3 regions of the Cohnella hongkongensis genome follow, and region 1 is predicted to be linked to each of the others. Evidence: riboswitches for the same ligand, from Rfam matches in the RefSeq annotation. Region 1 holds a riboswitch; each other region holds the start of a gene.
What was found. A riboswitch is a leader RNA that binds a small molecule or an ion and turns the genes downstream of it on or off. The one in region 1 is predicted to bind cyclic di-AMP.
Positions count from the first base shown of each region.

Region 2: linked by a shared signal. The riboswitch ahead of ACFO3S_RS20045 (ubiquitin-like domain-containing protein) and the one ahead of ACFO3S_RS03070 (universal stress protein) in region 1 are both predicted to bind cyclic di-AMP.
Region 3: linked by a shared signal. The riboswitch ahead of ACFO3S_RS23635 (KamA family radical SAM protein) and the one ahead of ACFO3S_RS03070 (universal stress protein) in region 1 are both predicted to bind cyclic di-AMP.

Region 1 covers NZ_JBHSEP010000001.1:671,652-679,239, reverse strand. The annotation lists gene ACFO3S_RS03090 (Na+/H+ antiporter subunit D) at 1-1,185, shown strand, start outside; gene ACFO3S_RS03085 (Na+/H+ antiporter subunit E) at 1,192-1,671, shown strand; gene ACFO3S_RS03080 (Na(+)/H(+) antiporter subunit F1) at 1,668-1,961, shown strand; gene mnhG (monovalent cation/H(+) antiporter subunit G) at 1,945-2,328, shown strand; gene ACFO3S_RS03070 (universal stress protein) at 2,434-2,850, opposite strand; cyclic di-AMP (ydaO/yuaA leader) riboswitch at 2,986-3,138, opposite strand; gene ACFO3S_RS03065 (sensor histidine kinase) at 3,222-4,436, opposite strand; gene ACFO3S_RS03060 (response regulator transcription factor) at 4,458-5,162, opposite strand; gene ACFO3S_RS03055 (AraC family ligand binding domain-containing protein) at 5,354-5,860, shown strand; gene ACFO3S_RS03050 (NtaA/DmoA family FMN-dependent monooxygenase) at 6,070-7,362, shown strand; gene ACFO3S_RS03045 (ArsR/SmtB family transcription factor) at 7,418-7,588, shown strand, end outside.
Region 2 covers NZ_JBHSEP010000017.1:58,517-66,104, reverse strand. The annotation lists gene yabG (sporulation peptidase YabG) at 1-350, opposite strand, end outside; gene rsmA (16S rRNA (adenine(1518)-N(6)/adenine(1519)-N(6))-dimethyltransferase RsmA) at 428-1,303, opposite strand; gene rnmV (ribonuclease M5) at 1,309-1,860, opposite strand; gene ACFO3S_RS20045 (ubiquitin-like domain-containing protein) at 2,038-3,195, opposite strand; cyclic di-AMP (ydaO/yuaA leader) riboswitch at 3,476-3,696, opposite strand; gene ACFO3S_RS20040 (TatD family hydrolase) at 3,876-4,652, opposite strand; gene ACFO3S_RS20035 (HD domain-containing protein) at 4,759-6,051, opposite strand; gene ACFO3S_RS20030 (AbrB/MazE/SpoVT family DNA-binding domain-containing protein) at 6,382-6,636, shown strand; gene rsmI (16S rRNA (cytidine(1402)-2'-O)-methyltransferase) at 6,751-7,588, opposite strand, start outside.
Region 3 covers NZ_JBHSEP010000024.1:45,894-53,481, forward strand. The annotation lists gene ACFO3S_RS23625 (ABC transporter ATP-binding protein) at 1-623, shown strand, start outside; gene ACFO3S_RS23630 (AI-2E family transporter) at 771-1,946, opposite strand; cyclic di-AMP (ydaO/yuaA leader) riboswitch at 2,050-2,189, shown strand; gene ACFO3S_RS23635 (KamA family radical SAM protein) at 2,388-3,572, shown strand; gene ACFO3S_RS23640 (outer membrane protein assembly factor BamB family protein) at 3,788-5,278, shown strand; gene ACFO3S_RS23645 (hypothetical protein) at 5,257-6,426, opposite strand; gene ACFO3S_RS23650 (VanW family protein) at 6,598-7,533, shown strand.

The DNA of each region.
Region 1 (7,588 bases):
GAACGGATGTACGTCTACCCGTTGTTCCAGTTTCTGCTCGTCGGCATCTACGGGTCCTTCCTGACCGGAGATCTGTTTAATCTGTTCGTCTGCTTCGAAGTGATGCTGATCGCTTCCTATGCCATGATGGTGTTGGGCGGCACGAAGCGCCAGCTGAGAGAGACGCTGAAGTACATGATGGCCAACATTCTGTCGTCGGCTTTGTTCGTCGCGGCGATGGCCTATCTGTACGGCATGCTCGGCACGCTGAATATGGCGCATCTGTCGCAGCGCGTAGCCGAGGTCGGGCAGAACGGCATGCTGGACGTCATCGCCGTCCTTCTGCTGCTCGTTTTTTCCTTGAAGGCGGGCCTGTTCCTGTTCTTCTGGCTGCCCGGCTCGTACAGCGCGCCGCCCGCAGCCGTGCGCGCCCTGTTCGGGGGCTTGCTGACCAAGGTCGGGCTGTATGCGATTATTCGCACGTTCAGCCTCATCTTTTACCATGATTCTCCAGTGACGCAGGCATGGATCGGGGGCATGGCCGCCGCGACGATGATTCTCGGCAGCATCGGGGCGTCGGCCTATCGGGACGTGCCGCGCATTATTAATTACAACGTCATTATCGGCGTGGGGTTTGTCGCTTTCGGCTTGTCGCTGGGCGCCGCGCACGCCTGGGACGGGGTCGTTTTCTACCTGCTGCACGACATGCTGGCCAAAACGTTGCTGTTCGTTCTCGCGGGCTGGCTCATTGCGGCATCCGGCACCGAGCGGCTGCAGGAGATGGGCGCCTTGATCCAGCGCCATCCGCTTCTGGGCTGGCTGTTCTTCGGCACGATGCTGGCTCTGGTAGGCATTCCGCCTCTTAGCGGCTTTCCGGGCAAGCTGCTGCTGCTGCGCAGCGGAATGGAGGAGGAGGCGTACGCGTTGTTCGGGATCGGACTGGCCTCCAGCTTCTTTGTCCTTTATTCGCTGCTGCGCATTTTTCGGATGGCGTTCTGGGGGACGGAAAAAGAGGCCGGGGCTGACCGGAACGAATCGGGCTCGACTCGTCGGTCCGTGACCGGCATGTCGGCCGCAGCGCTGGCCATGTTCGGGCTGCTTGCGGCCATGGGACTGGGCGGAGAATGGGTTTACGGTTGGGTCAGGCAGGCAAGCGAGGTGCTTGGAAATGCTGCCGTCTATATCGATGCTGTCATGAAAGGATAGTGGCCTATGGCTTTTCAACTGCTGCTCAATGCGTTGTTGTCCATCACCTGGATGTTTTTGAATAATGATTGGACGGCGGCGGGCTTTATCGTCGGCTATGCGATGGGGCTTCTCATTCTGATCGCTTTTCGCCGTTTTTTTCACCAGCCTCTCTATGTCAAAAAGCTGTGGGCGATCGCGAAGCTTCTGCTGCTCTTTATGAAGGAATTATTCGTTTCCGGTTATGCTGTCGCCAAGCACGTCGTATCGCCCCGGCTGAACATGCGGCCAGGCATCTTTACCTTTCGGACGGAGCTCCAATCGGACTGGGAGGTTACGATTCTCGCATGCCTGATTTGTCTGACTCCGGGCACGTTGACGCTGGAGGTGTCCAGAGACAGCCGGACGCTGTTTATCCATGCGATGGACATCGAGGATGCGGAGGAATTGGCGGAGCAGATCAAGCATTCTTTTGAACGGGCGATATTGGAGGTGAGGCATGCATGATCGGTTATTTGCTGCAGTTCAGTCTGATTCTTCTAGCCGCAGGGATGCTTGCCTGCTTGTATCGCTTGCTGAAAGGTCCCTCTCCGGCGGACCGGATCGCGGCGCTTGATACGATCGGTATCCATATGCTGGCGATGGCGGCGGTGTTCAGCCTGCTGCAGCGGACTCAGGTTTATCTGGATTTGATTTTGGTGATCGGCATTCTGACCTTTATCGGGACGGTCGGCTTTGCAAGATATATCGAACGGGGAGTGGTGATGGAACGTGGAGACGCTGACAGCGATCGTTGAATACGCCGTGGTGCTGGCCGTTCTGATCGGCGTAATCTTCTGCCTGCTGGGCGCCTTCGGCCTGGTGCGGATGCCCGACGTCTACTTGCGCTCGCATGCCGCGACCAAGAGCGCCACATTGGGCGTGCTGTGCGTACTGGCCGGCGCGTTTCTGTATTTTGCGCTTTTCGAGGGGCATGTCAGCGCCAAGCTGCTGCTCGGCATTCTGTTCGTATTTCTGACCTCGCCGGTTGCCGGGCATCTGAACGGCCGCGCCGCCTACCGCAGCGGCGTCAAGCTGTGGGGAAAAAGCGTTCGTGACGACTGGGAAAAGGCGCTGAGGAAGAAGGAAGAAGGGGCGCCCTCCCCGGAGAACGGACGGCCGTAAGCGGCGTTTGCGGGCGACGGAAGGGGAGATCGGGCGGCTTGCGGCCGTCCGGTCTCCCCTGTTTTCGTACCGCGCCGGCCTGCTGTCGGGCAATCCGATGACAGATCAGTGCGCGCTGCCGGAACGGTCGCACACGACGTGCACGTCGACTTCTCCGACCCGGTTGATCAGCTCGTGAACGAGGGAGCCGTGCATCATTTCCTGAAGGCGCGTCTGGCCTGTCTGTCCGAGAATCAGCTGCGTAATGCGATGCTCCCTGGCCGCCTCCGCGATCACCTCGGCCGTTTTTCGATTTTTGCGCGATTTGACGATGAACGTCGCTCCGAGCTCCTGGCATCGGGCCCGCCATATCGCCAATTCCTTCTCCCTCTCCGGATCGAGCGTCTCCGAGCGAACGGGAATCACGCTCAGCACATACAGCGGACACCGCAGCAGACCGGCCAGCTTGCCGCCGCGCCCGATCAGCCTTTCGCCATGGGAACCGTGATCCATGCATACCATGATTTTCTCGCCGCTAGTCATCGAACATACTCCTTTTCCGGGAAGCGCCGGGGTTCATAAGTTTTAAAATACACAAGAAAAGAAGCCTGGAGCAGAGAAGTCCGCTACCAAGCTTCGGTTGTAGTTACCTTAACGACAAACCAAAGATGTATGAAGGCTCTCTCTCAATGACGCTGACGAGGTTAGCTGTCGGATTCGGGTCTGAGAGTCCCCGTTCTCTCCGGATTCAGAGAGAATTCACCCCTGAAGCGCTGCCGCTTCTTTGGTTCCCCCGCTCCTCTATAAAAGAGGATTAAGCGATGAATATGAATTTATCGATTACATAGTAAGCCAGTTCGGGCCAAAAGTAAAGACGTCGGCGCAAAAAATCTTTGAGTCGTGAGAGGGTTCGACTACAGCGGCAGCCGGGTCGTAAATACCGTTTTGTCCGGGCTGCTGGACACGTCGATCGTGCCGCCGTGGACTTCGATAATGCTCTTCGTAATGGCGAGGCCAAGGCCGGTTCCGCCGGTTTCCTGGGAACGGGAGCGCTCCACCCGGTAAAACCGGTCGAAGATGAACGGCAGATCCCGCTCGGGGATCGGGTTCCCGTAGTTGGCGATCTCCACGATCGCCTCCTCGTCGGAGCGGCGGACGGCGATGTCGATATAGGGGGCCGGCCGGCCGTACCGGATCGCGTTGGCGATCAGATTGCCGAAGCTGCGAACGAGCAGGTCGCCGTCTGCCGAGAGGGGAAGCGTCTCGACTTCGGCATCGATTCTGCAGATCATGCCGGCCTCCTCCAGCTGCGGAACGAACTCCTCGGCCAACTGCCGAACGAAGCCGACCAGATCCAAATCTGCAGCGCTCAGAGGCATGCCGTTGTTGATCCGCGTATACTCGAACAGATCGTCGATCAGCTTCTTGAGGCTGAGCGCCTTATTGTAGGCGATGTCCGTGTAGTGGCGAAGCTCCACCTCGTCCCGGTAGCGGTCCTGATGAATGACCTCCAGGAAGCCGAGGATCGAGGTGAGCGGCGTTCGCAAGTCGTGGGAGACGCCTGTAATAAGATCGTTTTTCGTCTGCTCGGCATAGCGCTCGTCGAGAATGGAGCGGTGCAGCTTGGCGGCCATCGCGTTGATGCTGCGGGCCACCTCGGCGAGCTCGCCGGAAGCGTCCATCGTCTCGATCGGACGCTCGAAGTTGCCGTCGGCGATCTCCTGAAGGCCGGCGGCAATTCGCTTCAGATCGCGGCTAAGCTGTCCGCTTAACCGTCCGGCGAGCTCCTGAAGGCGGCCGATCTCGTCGGCGGAGCGGGGCGGGGTCTGCACCTCGAAGCTGCCCTCCTCCATGCGCCGCAAAGAGCGGTACAGATTCTCCAGCCTGCGGATCGTTCCGTGGCTGAGCAGGAAAAAGGCGGAGACGTACAGAGCGATTCCGGCCGCAATGAAGACGGGCAGAGAGCCGACGGTATGGATCACAAAGGCGAAGGGCGCGCGAAGCGCGGATTGCAGCAGCAGAGCAACGAGAAAATTGGCGGCGTACAGCGCGGCGGCTGTCATCCCGGCGCTGGCCAAACTATAGAAAAGCAGCCTCCATCGAAGCGAGTGCATCCATTTGACGTTCAATCTGCAGGCCCCCCTTCATGCTCATGTGGTCGATTCCATCTTGTAGCCGATTCCCCACACCGTTTTAATCAACCGGGGATTTTGCGGGTCCTTCTCGATTTTCTCCCGAATTTTGCGGATATGGACCATTACGGTGTTTTTGGATTCCATGAACGGCTCGTTCCAGACTTTCTCGTAGATCGTGTCCATGCTCAGCACTGCGCCGCGATGGACGGCCAGCAGCCGCAGGATGGCGAATTCTCGCGGCGTCAGCTTGACCTCCTTGCCGTCCACCATGACCGTATAATTGATGAAGTTGATGACCAGATCTTCGATCTCGATGACGCTGCCGTCTTGGTTCAGCTGGCGCTTGAACCGGTTGTAGCGGCGCAGCTGGGACTTCACGCGCGCCATTAGTTCGAGCGGATTAAACGGCTTCGTGACGTAATCGTCCGCCCCGATGCTAAGGCCGGAGATTTTATCGATGTCCTGGCTTTTGGCGGACAGGAAAATAACCGGCACGTCGTACCGTTCGCGGATTTTGATGCAGGTCTCGATCCCGTTCAGATGCGGCATCATGACGTCCAGGATGACCAGGTCCACCGGATTGGCGTCCATCAGCTCCAGCGCGGTCAAGCCGTCGCCGGCTTTCAGCAGCTTGTACCCTTCGTTATGGAGATAAATCTCCATCAGCTTAATGATTTCTTTCTCGTCGTCTACCAGTAAAATCGTCGTGCTTGAAGACATTCCCATCACCTGCGTGCTTATTGTGCTTTATAACGTAAATATAGCATAACCCGTCGCCGGCAGTTCTTAAGTCTTGTTAAGGAATGGCGGTCGTATTTGCCGATTCGCTTCCTGGAGGACATTATTCGGGCATTATTGTATATTGAAAATAAAAAGCCGAGGACAGCGATGAGGGGAAGAAGGTGCAGGCGATGACGAGCGCGGACAAGCTGGCCGACATTTATGCCGGCGGCTCCTATGAGATCAAAGAGGTTTACCGTTTGGTGTTCCAGCCGAAAAGCGTACTGCGCGAGTTCCGAACGGTCAAGCACGGCTTTCTTTTCGTCGTTCGCGGAGAAGCGATGATGAGCGTGGACGGAACGGTGTACGAGCTGCAGCAGGGATCGGTGTTTCATGCGGCTCCGGGCATGCGGCTTGACGCTCAGGTAACCAGCCCGTCCGAATACGAGTATTACACCGTTCTTTACAGCTTTGACGAAGCCGGGGGCAGCCGGGAATGCGACCGTCATTTCCTGCTGGAGCCGGCGGCCAATCCGCGGGTAACGGAGCTGCTGTCGGTGCTTCATCAGAGCGCGCGCACGCTTGACGGAATCGGAAGGCTTCGCGTGAAGCAATTGTTTCTAAGCGTCATGGACCAGATTCTGACAGGCTGCAAGCACCGGGAGAGCGGAAGCGCGCCGGGCCAGCAGAATATTTAAGAAGAAATTCGGCGTGTCTCCCACGGAATACGTCAATCCAACGCCGGAATCGGCAGCGGGAAGGCTCGCTCGTCAATTTTCTCCGTTCAATAATGATGCATGATCGGTTGGCAAATTGTGCATTCCTATTTTCCTCTCCCCTTGCTAAACTACTAATCAATAATGAGAATCATTATCGATTATAAGATAAAAAGAGAGGTTGAGGGAAGTTGCGCGAAACAAGACAGCTTTGCATCGGATTGTCCTTATCCGCCACTTGGCGGAAAGGAAAAAGCGAAGAGAGCGCCGAGAAGCAGTTTTCCAGCGATTTTTATGTCGAGCTGGCGAGAATGGCGGAGAAAGCGAGGCTGGATTTCGTGTTCAAGCCGGACGCCCTTTATCTTCACGCAGAGGGGGAGGAGTATTCTCCCCGCTTTGCCAGTCTCGACCCGACGGTGATGCTGGCTTCGATTGCCCGCGAGACGGAACGAATCGGGCTGGTGACGACCGCGTCCACCACGTTTAATCCTCCGTTCGTGGTCGCCCGGCAGATCCAGTCCTTACACTGGCTCAGCAATGGGCGCGCCGCATGGAATATCGTCACCTCCATCGACGGCTCCGAAAATTTTACCGATTCCCCGATGCCTTCGTCCGAAGAAAGATATGCGAAAGCGGCGGAGTTCACCGACATCGTGCGCAAGCTCTGGGACAGCTATCCGTACGAGGCGCTTGCCGGCCGCGCGCCGGATCAAGCCGCTTCCGGCAAAAGGGTTGCTTCGATCCGCCATAACGGCGAATATTTCAGCGTCCAGGGTCCGCTTAACGTGCCTGCTCACCCGGCGGGGACGCCGCCGCTGTTTCAGGCGGGAGCGTCGGATTCGGGCCGGAGCTTCGCCGCTTCGGTAGCGGACGCGATTTTCGCGTCGACGCCCGACATGGCTTCGGGCATAGAATTGCGCCGGGATCTGCAGAATCGGGCCCAAGCGCACGGACGCTCTCCGGACGCGGTGCGGGTGCTGCCGGGGCTGTATTTTTTCCTGGCCGACACGAGAAGCGAGGCGCAGATGATGTACCGGGAGGCGCATGCCCATCTGAGCATGGAGCGGCGGCTCGCATCCGTCCGGTCGATCCTCGGCCTCGATCTCGAAGGATTGCCGCCGGATCGGCGCGTTACGGCCGATTTGCTGCCCGATCCCGCTCGGCCCGTGCGCAGCCGGACCCATGCCGATCTGCTGCGCAGGCTGATCGAGGAGCGGCAGCCGACCGTGGAGGAGCTGCTGTCGCGGCCGGAGGTGATCGGTTCTGCGCACTGGGTGGCGGCCGGAACGGTCGAGGATGTGCTGCAGGAGATCGTCGCCAGGTTCGAGGCCGGCGCCATGGACGGCGTAATTGCCCTGCCGGGCGGTTCGATTCGTTCCTTGGAGCTGTTTCTCGATGAGCTGGTGCCGAGACTGGCCGACAGAGGACTGTTCAGAAGAGAGTATGCAGGCACGACTTTGCGCGAGCATCTGGGGATCAAATAGGCGAATCGTCACTATTTCAGTTTACACTAAATTAAGTTTTTGCTAAAATTGCTCCATGATCAATCACATTTTTATTGCGCTTGGCGACCCGAAACGAAGAAGGATGCTGGAAATTCTTAAGCACGGCAAGCGGACGGCAGGCGATCTGTCCTCCTTGTTCGAGATCAGCGCTTCCGCCGTGTCCCAGCATTTGAAGGTGCTATTGGAGGCGAAGCTTGTCGGGGTT
Region 2 (7,588 bases), on a different contig from region 1:
ATGCTTTTTTTGAGATAATTCGGGTCTCCGTCCAGGTGGAGCACTTTGCCCGGCATTTCGAAGAACGGCTGTCTCCGGTCGTCCAGCGCCGCCATAAAGCCGGCGCCTCCGGTCTGCCGAGTCCTTTCCTCGCTGATCCTGCGCAGCGATTCATGCGCCTTAATGCGCGCCTGTCGCGTTCCTCCGAGCTCGTCGGGGTTCCGCACCGTCTGAAGATCCTCGATCGGCGCGTCCGCCAACAGTCGGAAATCCGTTCCCCTAAGTACGGCTTGCTTGGCGGCGAACGCCGCAACCCGGAACAACACGTCTCCGCCGTAGGACTTTCGTACGACTAGATCCCCCTGCTTCATGGGCACTCACCTCTCCGTCTATCCTATGGAGCCATGAGAAGATGGGTGCGCGTCCGGGAAGGACGGTTTTGCTCGCGCTACTCGAGCATGCCGCTGCGCGTCAGCGCATCGCAGACGCGAGCGAACTCCTCCAGCGACAGCGTCTCCGCCCGGCGCTCGGGCTGAACGCCGGCGTCCCGGAGCAGATCGCCCAGCTCGGCTTTGCGCTCCTTGCCCGACAATGCCGACAAGTTGTTCGCCAGCGTCTTGCGCCGCTGCGCGAACGACGTCTGCACAACCCGAAAAAAACTTTTCTCGTCGGGCACCCGCACGGCCGGCTCCGAACGGCGCCTCAGCCGGATGACCGCCGAGTCCACGTTCGGCTCGGGGATGAAGGCTTTGCCCGGGACGACGCATACCAGCTCCGGCTCGCAGTAGTACTGGACGGCGATGCTCAGACTTCCGTAGTCCTTGCCGCCGGGCTTGGCGGACATCCGAAGGGCGACCTCCTTCTGCACCATAACGACGATGTTCTCGATAGGCAGCCGATCCTCCAGCAGCTTCATAATGATCGGAGTCGTCACGTAATAGGGCAGGTTGGCCACGACGCTGACGCCCGCCAGCCCGGCGAACTGCTCCTCCCAGAGCCGGCGGAGATCGGTCTTCAGAATATCGCCCTGGACGATGCTGACCTGCTCGTAAGGGGACATGACGTCTTGCAGAATCGGAATCAGACGCCGGTCGATCTCCACCGCGGCCACCTTGCCGGCAGCTTGGGCGAGCCGCTCCGTAAGCGAGCCGATTCCCGGACCGATCTCCAGCGCCCCGCGCGTTCGATCCAATTCGGCTGCGGCGATGATCCGGTCTAGCACATGGCCGTCGATCAGGAAGTTCTGACCGAGACTCTTCTTGAACGTAAAACCGTGCTTGCGTATAATTTCGCGCGTCCGATTCGAAGTGGCGATCTCTTGCATGTCGTCTAACGTCCCTCCCGTTCCAGCTGTTCCAGCGCCGCTTCAAACTCGGCCTTCGTAATCCGGAACATCAGGCACCTCTTGTAAAATTGTTTGCCGTTCGCATACCCGATGCCGAGAAGCTCGCCCATCCGCTCTCTGCGGCTGGCCGACGAAGCGTGAACGATCAGGCCCGCCTCCAGCAGGTCGTTCCATTCGATCTCCGCAGGCGCGCCGTCCTCCGTCTCCGGTCCGCGAACCCGTTCCAGCGCCCTTCGGATCGCTTCGTCCGACGCATGCTCGACGCCAATGCCCCGGCGGCCTCTCGCCTCGTCCTTCGTCAGGAAGGCGTGCTTACAGCCCGGCACGCGCTCGGAGACGATCTTGCGGATACGCTCTCCCGGCGCATCCGGATCGGTCAGCACGATGACGCCTCTGCGCGCTTGGGCCAGCTCGATGCGTACGAGTACATCTTCGCCGATCGCCGAACCGCCCGTCTCGATCGTATCGGCTCCCACAGCCCGCCGGACCGCCGTCGTATCGTCTTTCCCCTCCACGACAATCATTTCTCGAATCATTCGTTTTCATTCCGCCTTTAACCCCTACATTCCTTCAAGCGTATACGAGTTTCGGGACAAGGGCAAGTGCGGAACCGCCTGCGCCGCCGATTCCCCGCAAAAAACTAATCGGGAAGAAGCCCGTAAGGGCCTCTTCCCGAGGCAAGGCGATATGGATGCGGACAAGCCGCGTACCGGCTAGTCCGCCGAGGGCTTGACCGGTCCGATCACGTAGACCGTATATCCGCGCTTAAGGCCGAACTTGGTGGCATAAGCTTCGCTGTCGTAATAAACATCGATCTTCTTGCCCTTGACGGCGCTGCCCGTGTCTTCCGCCCGGCGGAATCCGATCCCCTCGATGTACACCCACCAGCCCAGCGGGATCACCTTAGGATCGACGGCGATCGTGCGCCCTTCCTGAACCTTCGTCCCGGATCGGGTGATGCCGTAGCCTTTGTCTCCCTTGGACTTGCCCGTGGAAGCAAAATCGGCGGAATAGGCGGTCAGCGTCACATTGCTCAGCATTCGTCTGACCTTGACGCTCTTGCCGTTGAGCTTCACGACTTTGGCCTCGTCCTCCTTCGGCGGTCCGCTGTACGAAGCCAGCGCCACCTCGGACTTCTTCTTCGTGCCGATCGCGACGACCTGCTGTACGGCAGGCTTGGCCACCTTCTTCTCGACCATTTCCTCGCTGACCAGAACGCCGTCCTCGTAGACCTTCTCGGTTTTGTAGACGACCAGTCCTTTTTCGCCTTCGGTGACGATCTTCGTCTTGCCTTCCTCCAGGTCCGCGCTTTTTTTCTCTACGACCTGGAACGCGATCGGGCGCTGGGTCTCTATCACCTCTTTATGCACCCGGACGACCGACACGGTCATCCCTTCGCGGACCGGACTGCCGAGCTCCGGTACGACCCGGTCATGCTCGGACAACGGAAGGTTTAACGATTCGATGACTCCCCCGACCGTATCTTCGCTTGAATAAGCGACTTGCTGCTTGCCATCGGCCTTGATGACGACGCCTACCGCCCGATCGATGACGAGCCGGCCGCCTTCCTCCAAGGAATCCGTCGCCGCCATGGAAAGGCGATCGTTAGGTCCGATGTAAATGTCTTGTTCCTCGAGCAAACCGAGAACGTTCGAAGTCTTCGTAGAGACGACCTTCGATACGCCGTTGTCGATTACCGTGATGCTCTTGGTTGCCGCCTTCTCCAGCAACGATACGAACATGATAGAGACGGCAAAAACGAGAATTGCGGTTAACAGTGCTACACGCAAATACTCATGCTTCCAACGCAGTGCGAAAAGCTTGCCGGTCGGTCGTGGATCATGGGTTTCCTGAACAGGAATTGCGCCCATATCTCGTTCCTCCTTCATAGCCCCGCCGTCGACTGTAATGCATGAATTTGTCTGACGCGACTAATCCAAAATGGTTAACGACTCTTGGCGAACAAACCCGAAACTTTCGCGAATTCCGGGCGGATCGGTCAAGCGCCGCCTTCCCCAGTTCAGAATACTCACATGAGAGCATGTACCCTAAGAGGTTGTGCTTGCAACAAAAAAAGCCATCGAGTCAGAGGATCTGTTTCGTGGCTTCCGCAGGTTGGAAATAAGCTTAAAAATGTAGCGGCACGAGGGTGACCTCTCTCTATCACGCTTGCGGGGTTAGCTGTCGGATTCGGGCAAAGAGAGTCGCCCTAACGGCTGCATGTCCGGCGCGTCACTCAGATAGAGCCGCTCCTCCCGACACTTGCCGTATTCACCCCTAGATTTGCTCGGACCGCATTGGACGCCCTGTCTTGATCGTCGCCGCGTTGGGTCCCCCACTCTCCCTTTCGGAAGATTAAGCGCACTGGAAAAGGAATGTCATATTCAAACTTTCTGTTGAAGATCATAACCTCTGCGCAATAACGGTGTAAAGACGACGCATTCGACGAATTCGCCCGTTTTGAACGAAAATCAAGTGGAACCGGGGGATTAACCGCAGCAAAAGTCAGTTTTTTCTTCGGGGCAGTCCGTTTTTCTCCCTATTCTTCCGATTATCTCGATATCCCAAAACAACGACAAGCGTTCTCGCTCGTTATTTTTGCTATTTCCTGCCATGAAATGCCTTTAATTTCCGCCGCTGCCTCGGCGACCAGACGCACGTAAGCGGACTCGTTGCGCTTCCCCCGATGAGGGTGAGGAGTCAAATAAGGAGCATCCGTCTCGATGAGCAATCGGTCCAGCGGAACCCGCTCCAACACCTCTTTCGGAACGCGGGCGTTCTTGTAAGTGACCGGTCCGCCGAAGGAGATATGGAAGTTCATATCCAGACATTGCTTGGCCGTCTCCCAGCTGCCCGAGAAGCAGTGCATGATGCCGCCGACCTCGCTCGCCCGTTCTTCCTTCAACAGCTTGACGACATCCTCGTGCGCGTCGCGATTATGAATGACGATCGGCCTGCCGATTCGTCTGGCCAGCCGGATCTGCTCCCGGAACACCGCTTGCTGAACGTCCTTCGGCGAAGTGTCCCAATAATAATCGAGTCCGATTTCTCCGATCGCCACCACTTTCGGATGCTCCGTGCACAAGCGCTCGATCCAGGCCAGATCCTCCTCCATCTTCATGTCAACGGCATCCGTCGGGTGCCAGCCTACGACGGCGTAGATGAACGGATATTTCTCCGCCAATTCCAGCGTCGTCGGAATCGTCTCGCGGTTAAAGCCGATGTTCACAATCGTGTCGACGCCGGCCTCCAGCGCCCTCTGAATCACTTCTTCACGATCGCTGTCGAACTTGCGGGAATCCAGATGAGCATGGGTGTCGATAAGCATGTCGCAGCATGTCTCCTTTGACCAGGTGTGGGTGCCGAAGCTTGCCCGTCCGGGATGAACCCGCTCGGTTCGGCCATAATTTGGGATTCCAATGCGTTTCCTTCTATTATATAGACAGTCTCGCCCGCGTCTCGGGGCTGAGCAGATGCGCGTGGGGGAGGACGCGTTCCTCCGGATAATAAATGTAATAGTTGCCCCGATGCAGACCCGCGATAGAGCGAATAATGTCGGATTGAACGGAGATTTCCGTCAGCCGCTCCCGCTTGTCTAGCAGCAGAATCGGAGGCTTCTCCTTCCCGTCGGGAAGAGCTCCGGGCTTGTACACGTCATAAGGCGAATCCTCCGGCGTATCGACTTCCATATGATAAGACGGATCGAGTCCGATGCTCCGCCACTGGCGGCGAACGTCCTCCAGCCACTCGCGGTCTTCCCCGACCAGCGGAGCGTACTTGTACAGCCGCCTGTCCAGGAAGCGCCGGCATAGATCCGACAGAAGCTCGTCTCTCTCCTCGGACCACTGGCCAAACGTCGTCTGCACCATCGCTTCGTCAAGCCGCAAATACTGTTCCAGCGTGACGGAGCCGGACAATAGCGCCCGAATCGGAGGCAGCATAAAGCCGAACCCGTAGCCGGACGACAGAAGCTCGCTCGCCCTGCGAAAAATCTGCTTCAGCAAAATCTCGGAGCTTCGGGTGACCGGGTGAAAATAAACCTGCCAATACATCTGATATCTGGACATCAAATAGTCTTCGACGGCGTGCATTCCGCTGTCCTTGACGACAATCTTCCCTTGGAATGGGCGCAGCATTCGCAATATGCGGTCCAGATCGAAGGTTCCGTAATTCACTCCCGTGAAGTAGGCGTCCCTCAGCAAATAATCCATGCGATCCGCGTCCAGCTGACTGGATACGAGGCTGACGACAATCGGCTTCTCGTATTTCTTGCGGATTACCGAAGCGACCTTCTCGGGAAATTGAGCGTCGACCTCCCGCAGCACCCGGTTAATTTCGGTCGGACCCTGTACGACCTTGCAGGTCCAATCTTCATGGTCCGTGCCGAAAATCTGCTCCAGGGAGTGAGAAAAGGGGCCGTGTCCGACATCGTGCAACAAAGACGCGCAAAGACTGAGCAATTTTTCCTCTTGCGGCCAGTCGCCGTATCCATTACGCTCAAATTGAGAGATTATTTTTCTTGTAATTTCATATACGCCCAAGGAGTGGGAAAATCGGCTGTGTTCCGCTCCATGAAACGTCAGATAAGAGGTGCCTAGTTGTCGGATTCTTCGAAGCCGCTGAAACTCCGGCGTATTAATGAGCTTCCAGACGACCGGATCCTGAACGTAGATGGAATGATGCACGGGGTCTTTGAACACCTTCTCCTCATGCAATTTCGTCAACATGGACATCACCTCGATTTTGTCAGCATTCGACATTCAATTCGAAAAACATCGATTTTCGTCGAATTATGTCGAATTAGATTTTCCTGATAATCTCCGTCCCGCTAGAATCGAATCTTCAAGGAAATCGCCATAAATAAGAGGATTCTCAGAGTTTTTGTTTCAGATTCTCAAAAAAACCTCAACCCTTTTAGGTTGACTTTTTTGGGAATGGTTGGTACGATAGAGTACGGAAAAAAGAGAACTTTGTCGAATACTGGCGATTGCGGACAAGCATACACAAAAAACCGTTTACCTGATCTTATTTTAATCTTTCGGGAGGGGCATTACCAAATGATGAAATCAACCGGTATCGTACGTAAAGTCGACGAGTTGGGACGGGTGGTCATTCCGATCGAGCTGCGCCGCACGCTTGGCATCGGGGAGAAAGACGCGCTGGAAATTTACGTGGACGGCGAGCGCATCATGCTTAAGAAGTATGAGCCTGCGTGCATCTTCTGCGGCAACGCGGAGAACGTCACCTACTTCAAAGGAAAAATTGTTTGCAGAGAATGTTTGAAGGATTTACCTTCCCCTGTGACAAATTAGAGAAAATAGTTTATAATAAAAGCTGTATTCTAATAATTGTTAATTCCAACCTTTTTATACTCCTTGCCCCTCCCGATGTCGATCTCGGGAGGGAATTTTTTTGCCTTTTGCAGATTACGCGTTATCGCTCTCGTCCAGCAGCTCCCGATAGATCTCCCTCTTCGGTTTTCCCCGGTCGGCAGCCGCCGATTTCATCGCCTCTTTGCGCGTTTGCCCGTTCGTCTCGTAATGCGCGACATGCTGCGCCGTCGTCAGCGATGCCCACCACAGCCCGCTCTGCCCGTCTTCCGCTCCTTCCCTGCGCTCCTTTCCCGAACGCGTTCCTTCTATTAATATACAGCATTCTCCGAGCGGATCGTGAAGCTCCAGATGGGCCAAGCAAGCCTCGGCCGTCCCTCTGACGATTTCTTCATGCTTCTTGGTTAATTCACGAACGATGGCCATTCTCCGCCCGGCCCATCGCTCGCCGATCGCCGCCACCGTCTTCTTCAGTCTGTGCGGAGACTCGTACAGAATCAGAGTGCCGCTCTCGCCGTCCAGACTGTCTAGCAGTCGATGGACGCCCTTCCGGTCGCGTGGAGGAAATCCGGCGAACAGGAACCGGTCCGTCGGCAGCCCCGAGACGATTAAGGCGGACAGCGCCGCGTTCGCTCCGGGAATGGACACGACGGGGATGCCCTTCTCGGAGGCTTCCCGGACCAGGTCGGCTCCGGGGTCGGAGATCGCGGGCATTCCCGCGTCGCTGACGAGCGCGACGTGCTGGCCCTCCAGCAGCATGCGGATCAGCTCCGGACCGCTAGCCTCCCGATTATGCTCATGATAGCTCACCAGCCGATTCTGAACGCCGAAGTGCGTCAGCAGCTTGCGGGTCTGCCGCGTATCCTCGGCGGCAATCAGCTGAACTTCCTTTAACGTGCGAATCGCGCGAAACGTCATATCCTCCAGATTGCCG
Region 3 (7,588 bases), on a different contig from region 1:
GTCCCTCGGGAGCCGGCAAAACGACGATCTGCAGCCTGCTGCCGCGCTTCTACGAAGTGACCGGAGGACGGATTACGGTGGACGGAATGGACGTTCGGGATTTGACGCTGAAGTCGTTGAGGAAGAACATCGGCATCGTGCAGCAGGACGTATTTCTGTTCTCGGGCTCGATCCGCGAGAATATCGCCTACGGCGATCTGAAGGCAACCGACGAGCAGATCTGGGAGGCGGCCCGGAGAGCCTCGCTCGAGGAGATGATCAAGCAGCTGCCGGAAGGGATGGACACGATTATCGGAGAGCGCGGCGTCAAGCTTTCGGGCGGGCAGAAGCAGCGAATGGCGATCGCGCGGATGTTCCTGAAGAATCCGCCGATTCTCATCCTCGACGAAGCGACGTCGGCGCTCGATACCGAGACCGAGGCGGCGATTCAGCAGTCGCTGTCCGAGCTGTCCGTCGGCCGAACGACGCTTGTCATCGCCCACAGACTGGCGACGATCAGGAATGCGGACCGGATCGTCGTCGTGGACGAGAGCGGAGTCGCCGAGCAGGGCAGCCACCGCGAGCTGATCGCCTCGGGCGGCATCTACAGCAGGCTTCATCATGCCCAATATCAGCATGCGTAAGCGGCGCGGCCCAAACGGCCCCGTCTGCCGGACGTCGAAATCGTTTGCTTGACATTGCATATTGCACAGCGGAAAAAAGGCGGTGGGGAGGGGTTGCCTCCTCAGCGCCTTGGCACATTTCGGGTATTCCGCCCTAAGAGGCGTCCGTCAGCTCTCGGGGCGGCTTGGCGCTTCCGCCGCGCCGGGCGGCAGCTCCTCCTCGTACAGCCCCGTGCGGCGCTTGAACCAGCGAAACAGATGGGTGAAGATCACCTTCAGAATGGCGTAGCCCGGAACGGCCAGAATGATGCCGATGATGCCGAACAGATTGCCGGCCGCGATAATGACGAAGATAATCGTAATCGGGTGGACGCGCATCGTTTTTCCCATAATCTGGGGAGAAATGAATTTGCCCTCGATCAGCTGAACGATCGTCCAGATGACGATCATCTTCACGAGCATGATCGGCGAGGTCATCAGGGCGACGATCAACGCCGGCGTAATTGCGATCGCCGGTCCGAGATAAGGCACGATGCTCGTGCAAGCGGCGATGACGGCGAGCACGAGAGAGTAATCGAGACCGATAATGAGATACCCGATATAAAGCAGCACGCCGATGCAGGCGCTGACGATAATCTGGCCGCGGATATACGAGCTGATCTGATGGTTCATCTCGAGCATGACGCCGAAGGAGCGGTTTCTCAGCCGGGTCGGCACGAATCCGAGCACGAACGGAGCGAGCTTCTTGCGATCCTTGAGCAGATAGAACAGGATAAAGGGCACGGTGATGATCGCCAGCACCGTTTCCGTAATTTTGCCGACGAGGCTTCCGATTCCGGACCAGGCGTTGTTCAGAATCGCGGACGCTCTCGTGGAGAAATCGTCTGCCAGCTTGGCGGTATCGATGCCGATCATCTCTTGCAGCTGATTGAAGTACTCGTTGCCGATCAGCTCCTCGAACTTTAATTGAGCGTTCTGGGTGTAGGTCGGGAACTGGGTGATCAGACTCGAAATTTGCTGGCTGAGCATCGGCACGACTTTCATGACGGTAAGCGTCAGAACGGCGATAATGACGAGATAAAGCGCGACGATCGAATAGACGCGCTTCACTTTCTGCTTCTCCAGGTAGTCGACGATCGGGGTGAGCAGGTAATAGACGACTCCCGTCAGAAGGAAGGGCAGAAAAACGGTCTCCAAAACGACCTTGAACGGATGAAAGACGTACGAGATTTTCTCCAGAATGAAAATGTTCAGACCGATCAGCAGAATGACGACCAGAAACAGAACGACTTTCCGGTCGATCAGAGCCTTGAGCGTGTCCGAAAGTTTACGGGCATTGTGCATCGAGTCTTCCTCCTTGTTTCTTCCATTGTAACCGACGCGAAACCCGCCTTACAATCGCATCCGGGCTTTTCCGGCGGTTGACAGGGCGAAAGGATTATTTTATAGTTATTTTAAGCTTAGTTTCCGGAATATTCCGGAAAGCGGGGGAACCATTCTTTTGGGGCGAATCATTCATGGCGAATGTAGGGAACCATCTATCCCGAGCCCGTCAGCTAACCTCGTCTGCACTGGATGGGTCGGATTGTCATGGGCAGGATAAGCTGCGCATTCTTTTGACCCGTTGAGGGTCTTTTTCTGTCTCTATAGGCCCTTGTTCGCAGTAGGGGATGGTCTGCTGCGCGCGGGGCTATTTTTTGTCTTCGGACGGAAGGAGGGCAAAGCGGGGCTTGGAACGGATTCGTTCTCGAATTCGACTGAATATACGTGGAGGAGGAATGCCGAATGGCGCAACCAAAGTATATCACCGATATCGGAAAAATCTCTCACATCCCCGAGGAACAGCGTGAGAAGCTAAAGGAAATTACGGAAAAGTTCGTGTTCCGCGTGAACGACTATTATCTGGGACTGATCGATTGGGAGGATCCGAACGATCCGATCCGCAAGCTGGTCATTCCGAACGAGGGCGAGCTGGAGGAATACGGGCGCTGGGACGCCTCGGACGAGGATACGAACTACGTCGTCAAGGGCTGCCAGCACAAGTATTCGTCGACCGCGCTGCTGATCGTTTCCGAGGTGTGCGGCGCGTATTGCCGCTACTGCTTCCGCAAGAGACTGTTCCGCAACGACGTCAAGGAGGCGACGTCGGACATCGAGCCGGGCCTGCAATATATCGCCAACCACCCGGAGATCAGCAACGTGCTGCTTACCGGCGGCGACAGCCTCATTCTCGCGACGCCTAAACTGCGCGCGATATTGCATAGATTGCGCGAGATCGATCATGTCCAGATTATTCGGCTCGGATCGAAGATCCCGGTCTTTAATCCGATGCGCATCTACGAGGACGAGGAGCTGCTGGCGACGATTCGCGAGTTTTCCAGCGCGGAGAAGAGAATTTACGTAATGGCTCATATCAACCATCCGCGCGAGATTACGCCGCAAGCGGTCAAGGGCTTCCAGGCGCTTCACGACGCCGGAGCGATCGTCGTCAACCAGACCCCGGTGCTGCGGGGCATCAACGACGATCCGGAGGTGCTCGGCGAGCTGCTCGACCGGCTCAGCTGGGCCGGCGTGACGCCGTATTACTTTTTTATCAACCGTCCGGTAGCGGGCAACAACGATTTCGTGCTGCCGCTGGCCAAGGTTTACGACATCGTCGAGAAGGCGAAGGCCCGCACTTCCGGACTCGGCAAGAGGGTGCGCCTGTCGATGAGCCATACGTCGGGCAAGATCGAGATTTTGGCCATCGAGAACGGCAAGGCGTATCTGAAGTATCACCAGTCCCGCGAAGGGAACTACGGGAAGTTCATGGTGCTGGATTGTCCCGACGACGCTGCCTGGTTCGACGATCTTCCGGGAAGCGAGCGCTACTGGAAGAAGCCGGCCAAGCGGACGAAGGAGGTCGTCTCCGTGAACGAGCTGCCCGACGTTCCCCGCAAGCGGGAAAGAAGGGCGGAAGTGCCGAGCTGACGCAGCCCGCCTTTCAAAGAGTATAGGACCGTCTCGCAAGCCGGGCGACAGCGCCTTCGACAGCTTGCCGGACGGTCCTTTTTTCGCCCGTTCCGCCGCGCATTCAACCGATTCCGACAAAGGTTCCTCGTTTTCCCGTTTGACCGTTTGACATGCTTCTCCTGCCCCGGAAGGTAAAATCTATTCATTGCGAGACAGGGGAGGCTGGAACGGGGATGGGAAGAGGGAGCGCAGCGGTCATATTTCTCCTTGCGACGCTGCTTGCGGGGCAGGGAATCGCGGAAGCGAACGGCGTTCAGAACGGGCAATGGAGCGGCAAGCTCGCCGGCTCCCGAGCGTTTCCCGACACTTATACGGACGTGGAGGGCGTGCTCACTTTCCGCGGCGGCGGAGAGCGAAGCCGACCCTCCTTCGGCACGGTGCAGATGCGGACCTACCGGCCCAAGATCGCGTGGGAAAAGCGGACGAGAAGCAGCTCGTGGGGAGGCGGCGCCGGGTGGACGGGACAGCCGGCGATCGTCAGATGGAAGCCGGAGGTGCTTCGCACCATGAACGTGAAGGCGAAATTCCGCACCAAGCCGGATTTTACGGAAGTGATCTATGCGTCGCTGGACGGCTACGTCTATTTCCTGGAGCTGGAGACGGGGGAGGAGACGAGAAGCCCGATCAAGGTCGGAAATCCGTTAAAAGGCAGCGTGTCCGTCGACCCCCGCGGTTATCCGCTGCTGTACGTGGGCGAGGGGGTTCCGGAGAACGGGACGATCGGGTTCAATCTGTACAGCCTGACCGACCAGAAAAGGCTGCTGCGCGTGAACGGCATCGATTCGTTCGCCTACCGGAAGTGGGGGGCCTTCGACAGCTCCGCCCTGTTCAACCGGCTCGACGATACGCTGACGGTGGGCGGGGAGAACGGCTTGTTTTATCGCATCCAGCTGAACACCGCGTTCGATCCGAAGCGGGCAGCGCTCTCGATCAAGCCGGTGATCCATAAATTCAGATATAAAATCGCCGGCAACGGCTATCCGGGCATCGAGAACTCCGTCGCCGCTTACGGCGATCTGGCTTACTTCGCCGACAACGGCGGCAGCCTGGTGGCCATGAACGTGCGGACGAACGAGCCGGCATGGGCGCTTCCGCCTTTGGACGATACGGATGCGACGATCGTCGTCGAGGTCGAGGAGGGCGTGCCGTTTTTATACACGGGAACGGAGGTCGACAAGCAGGGGAGCAAAGGCTTTGCCTATTTGCGCAAAATTAACGGCCTGACCGGCAAAGTCGTGTGGCAGGCGAAATACGAATGCCTCTCCGTCGTCGGAGACCGCCCCGTGAACGGCGGCATGCTGGCGACTCCCGTTGTCGGCAAAGGAGAGATATCCGATCTCGTCGTATTTACGCTTGCGCGGTACGGCACGCTTGGAGCCGGACTTATGGTCGCGCTGGACAAAAAAACCGGCAAAGAAACGTGGCGGCTGCCGATGAAGCGCTACGCCTGGTCGTCGCCGGCCGACGTCTACGACGCTTCCGGCCGCGCCTACTTGATTCAGGCCGACTCCGCCGGCGTCGTCTCCGTCGTCTCGGCGAGAGAGGGCAAAGTACGGGGGAGCCTCGCGATCGGGGCGAACATCGAAGCTTCTCCGGCCGTGTTTAACGATTATGCCGTCGTCGCTTCCCGGGGCGGCAAGCTTTACGGAATCAAGCTGGAATGATCGGAGGTCAGCCCGACGATGCGCCAGGGCAAGCCGGCGGAGCTTCTTACGACCTCGAAGCGCAGCTTCGCGCGAACCGCTCCCCGTTCCTTCGTCCGAACGAGAACGGGCAGCTCGACTGCCGCGGACAGCTGATCGTCCGGCTCGTCCGACAGCGGCATCCGGCGGCGCTCGATGCGGATCGATTCCAGCCGGTCGAGCAGCCGATTCAGTGCCTCCATGCGCTCGTTAGCCGCTTCCGGCCAGAGCAGGCGGAGCATATCGCCGTCCTTCCGGTTCATCGCCTCGACGAAGCTGGTCGTCAGCTCATGCGGGGAGGCGGAGTCGAAGTAGCGGCGAAGCTCTCCGCTTGCCTTGTATACCATCAGCTGATGCGCCGGATCGGGCGTGTCGGAGCGGTGCGACGTGCTGCCGAGAAAGTGCACGCAGAAATGCCCCTTAAAGCCGTTGCCCGGAATGCCGTCCCCGCCATGGGGCATGCCGTTCATGGAAGCGGCTATTCGCTCTCCCCCTTTCGTCACGACGATCGCTCTGCGTTCCCAGCTCCATGTTCCTCCGTAGATCCGCTTCATTAGCTTCGAATCCTCCTTCGTAACCGGCTGTACGTCGGCGTGGCTGCTGCCGGCTCGGCGCTGCACGCGAAAGCTGAGGCCGGTCTCCAGATCGGTAATCGTGAATCTGCTTTTACGCGTCACCACCTGACGGGCTTCCCGCCAGGTCATCAGCTTGCCGTAGTGGTGCCTCCGCAGCGTTTCGGCATAGCCGAGCAGGCGGTCGGACGCATCGGCCGGAAGCCGCAGCCTGCTCGAGGACGTCTCGTCCCACAGCTGTCCCGTTCGTTCCAGGCGGTATACGCTTTTGCGGCCGCTGGACTTACGCACCGTCACTTCGAGGTCCGGATAATCATCCGCACGCTCGCCGGCGATGCGCTCCGCTTGAGCGACGCGGGCCGACAGGGACGGACTGGCGATCGTCAGCGAGCTGTACATGTCGGCCGTTCGGCTGGCGCGCACGACGAGCTCGATGGTGGACGGTTCGGAAGCCGGCGGCTTCGCGCTGACGGGCAAGGAGCCTCCCGCAGACAGACCGAACGCGATGCCGGCCAGGGCGATTCGTCGCCATAGGAACTGTCTTTTCCATTGGAACATGCTCTCGTCTTCCCCCTTTCGTATCCGTAGTTGGTCGTTCTTTATTTTCGGCGAACGGGGGATCGATTATGTGGCATAAGGACGGCGGATTTCGCGCAACGTAAATAGCGTGCGCCGGTTCGGGCGCCGCAGACACGCTACCGCGTAGATAAGTCGAATCGGGGGATCCGCTTGGCTTGGACATGGATGTTCGGTATACTGCTGCTTGCGCAGCCGATCGCGCTGCCGGATCGGCTGACCGTCACTTCCGACGGACGGGAAATCGCCGTCGTTCGCCGCGCCGATTATGAATTTCCGTTACCGGGACTGCCAATTATTAATGACATTAAATTGTTAGAGCTGACGAACCGGATCGAGAAGCTGGCCGACCGTCCGCCTGTGAACGCCATGCTGGACGCGTCGGGTGCGATCGTCCCGGAGAAAGTCGGCTACAGGCTGGATCGCCGCGACTGGGAGCGAAGCTTCTACCGATTTATGATCGAGGGGCGAAGCGGCGCTCTCGAAGCTCCGCTCAGGGCCGTATATCCGAGAGTGGACAGCGAGCTGCTGACGTCGATCAAGGAGAAGATGATCGGATACTATACGACTTACTATAACGCGAACAACAAGAGCCGTTCGCATAACATCGGCTTGGCGGCCAAGGCGCTCAACAATCGATATGTATTTCCGGGCGAGTCGTTCTCGTTTAACGAGACGCTCGGAGAGCGTACGGAAAGCAAAGGCTATCGGCGAGCCAAAGTGATCGTCAGAGGGGAAGTGGCCGAAGGCATCGGCGGCGGCATCTGCCAGGTCTCTTCGACGCTGTACAATGCGGTCGACCGCGCCGGGCTGAAGATCGTGAAACGCTATTCCCACAGCCGCCATGTGCCTTACGTCCCTCCGGGCCGCGATGCGACGGTCAGCTGGCAAGGACCGGATTTCGTGTTCAGCAACCCGTATGACCATCCGGTGCTGATCCGTTCGTTCGCAGGCGGAGGGCAGACGACCGTTCTGATCTACTCCGCCGACGAAATTCATAATCGTCCGAGAGAAGTGCCGAGCGCCTCCAAGAAGCTGCCGGAGGAGGTGCCGGCGGACCGCAACGTTAATCGCCGCATCTTGCCGTAGCCGCGCAGGAAGGCTGTCCCCGCAGATTAGCCTTCCTGCATGCCGGAGAGACGGC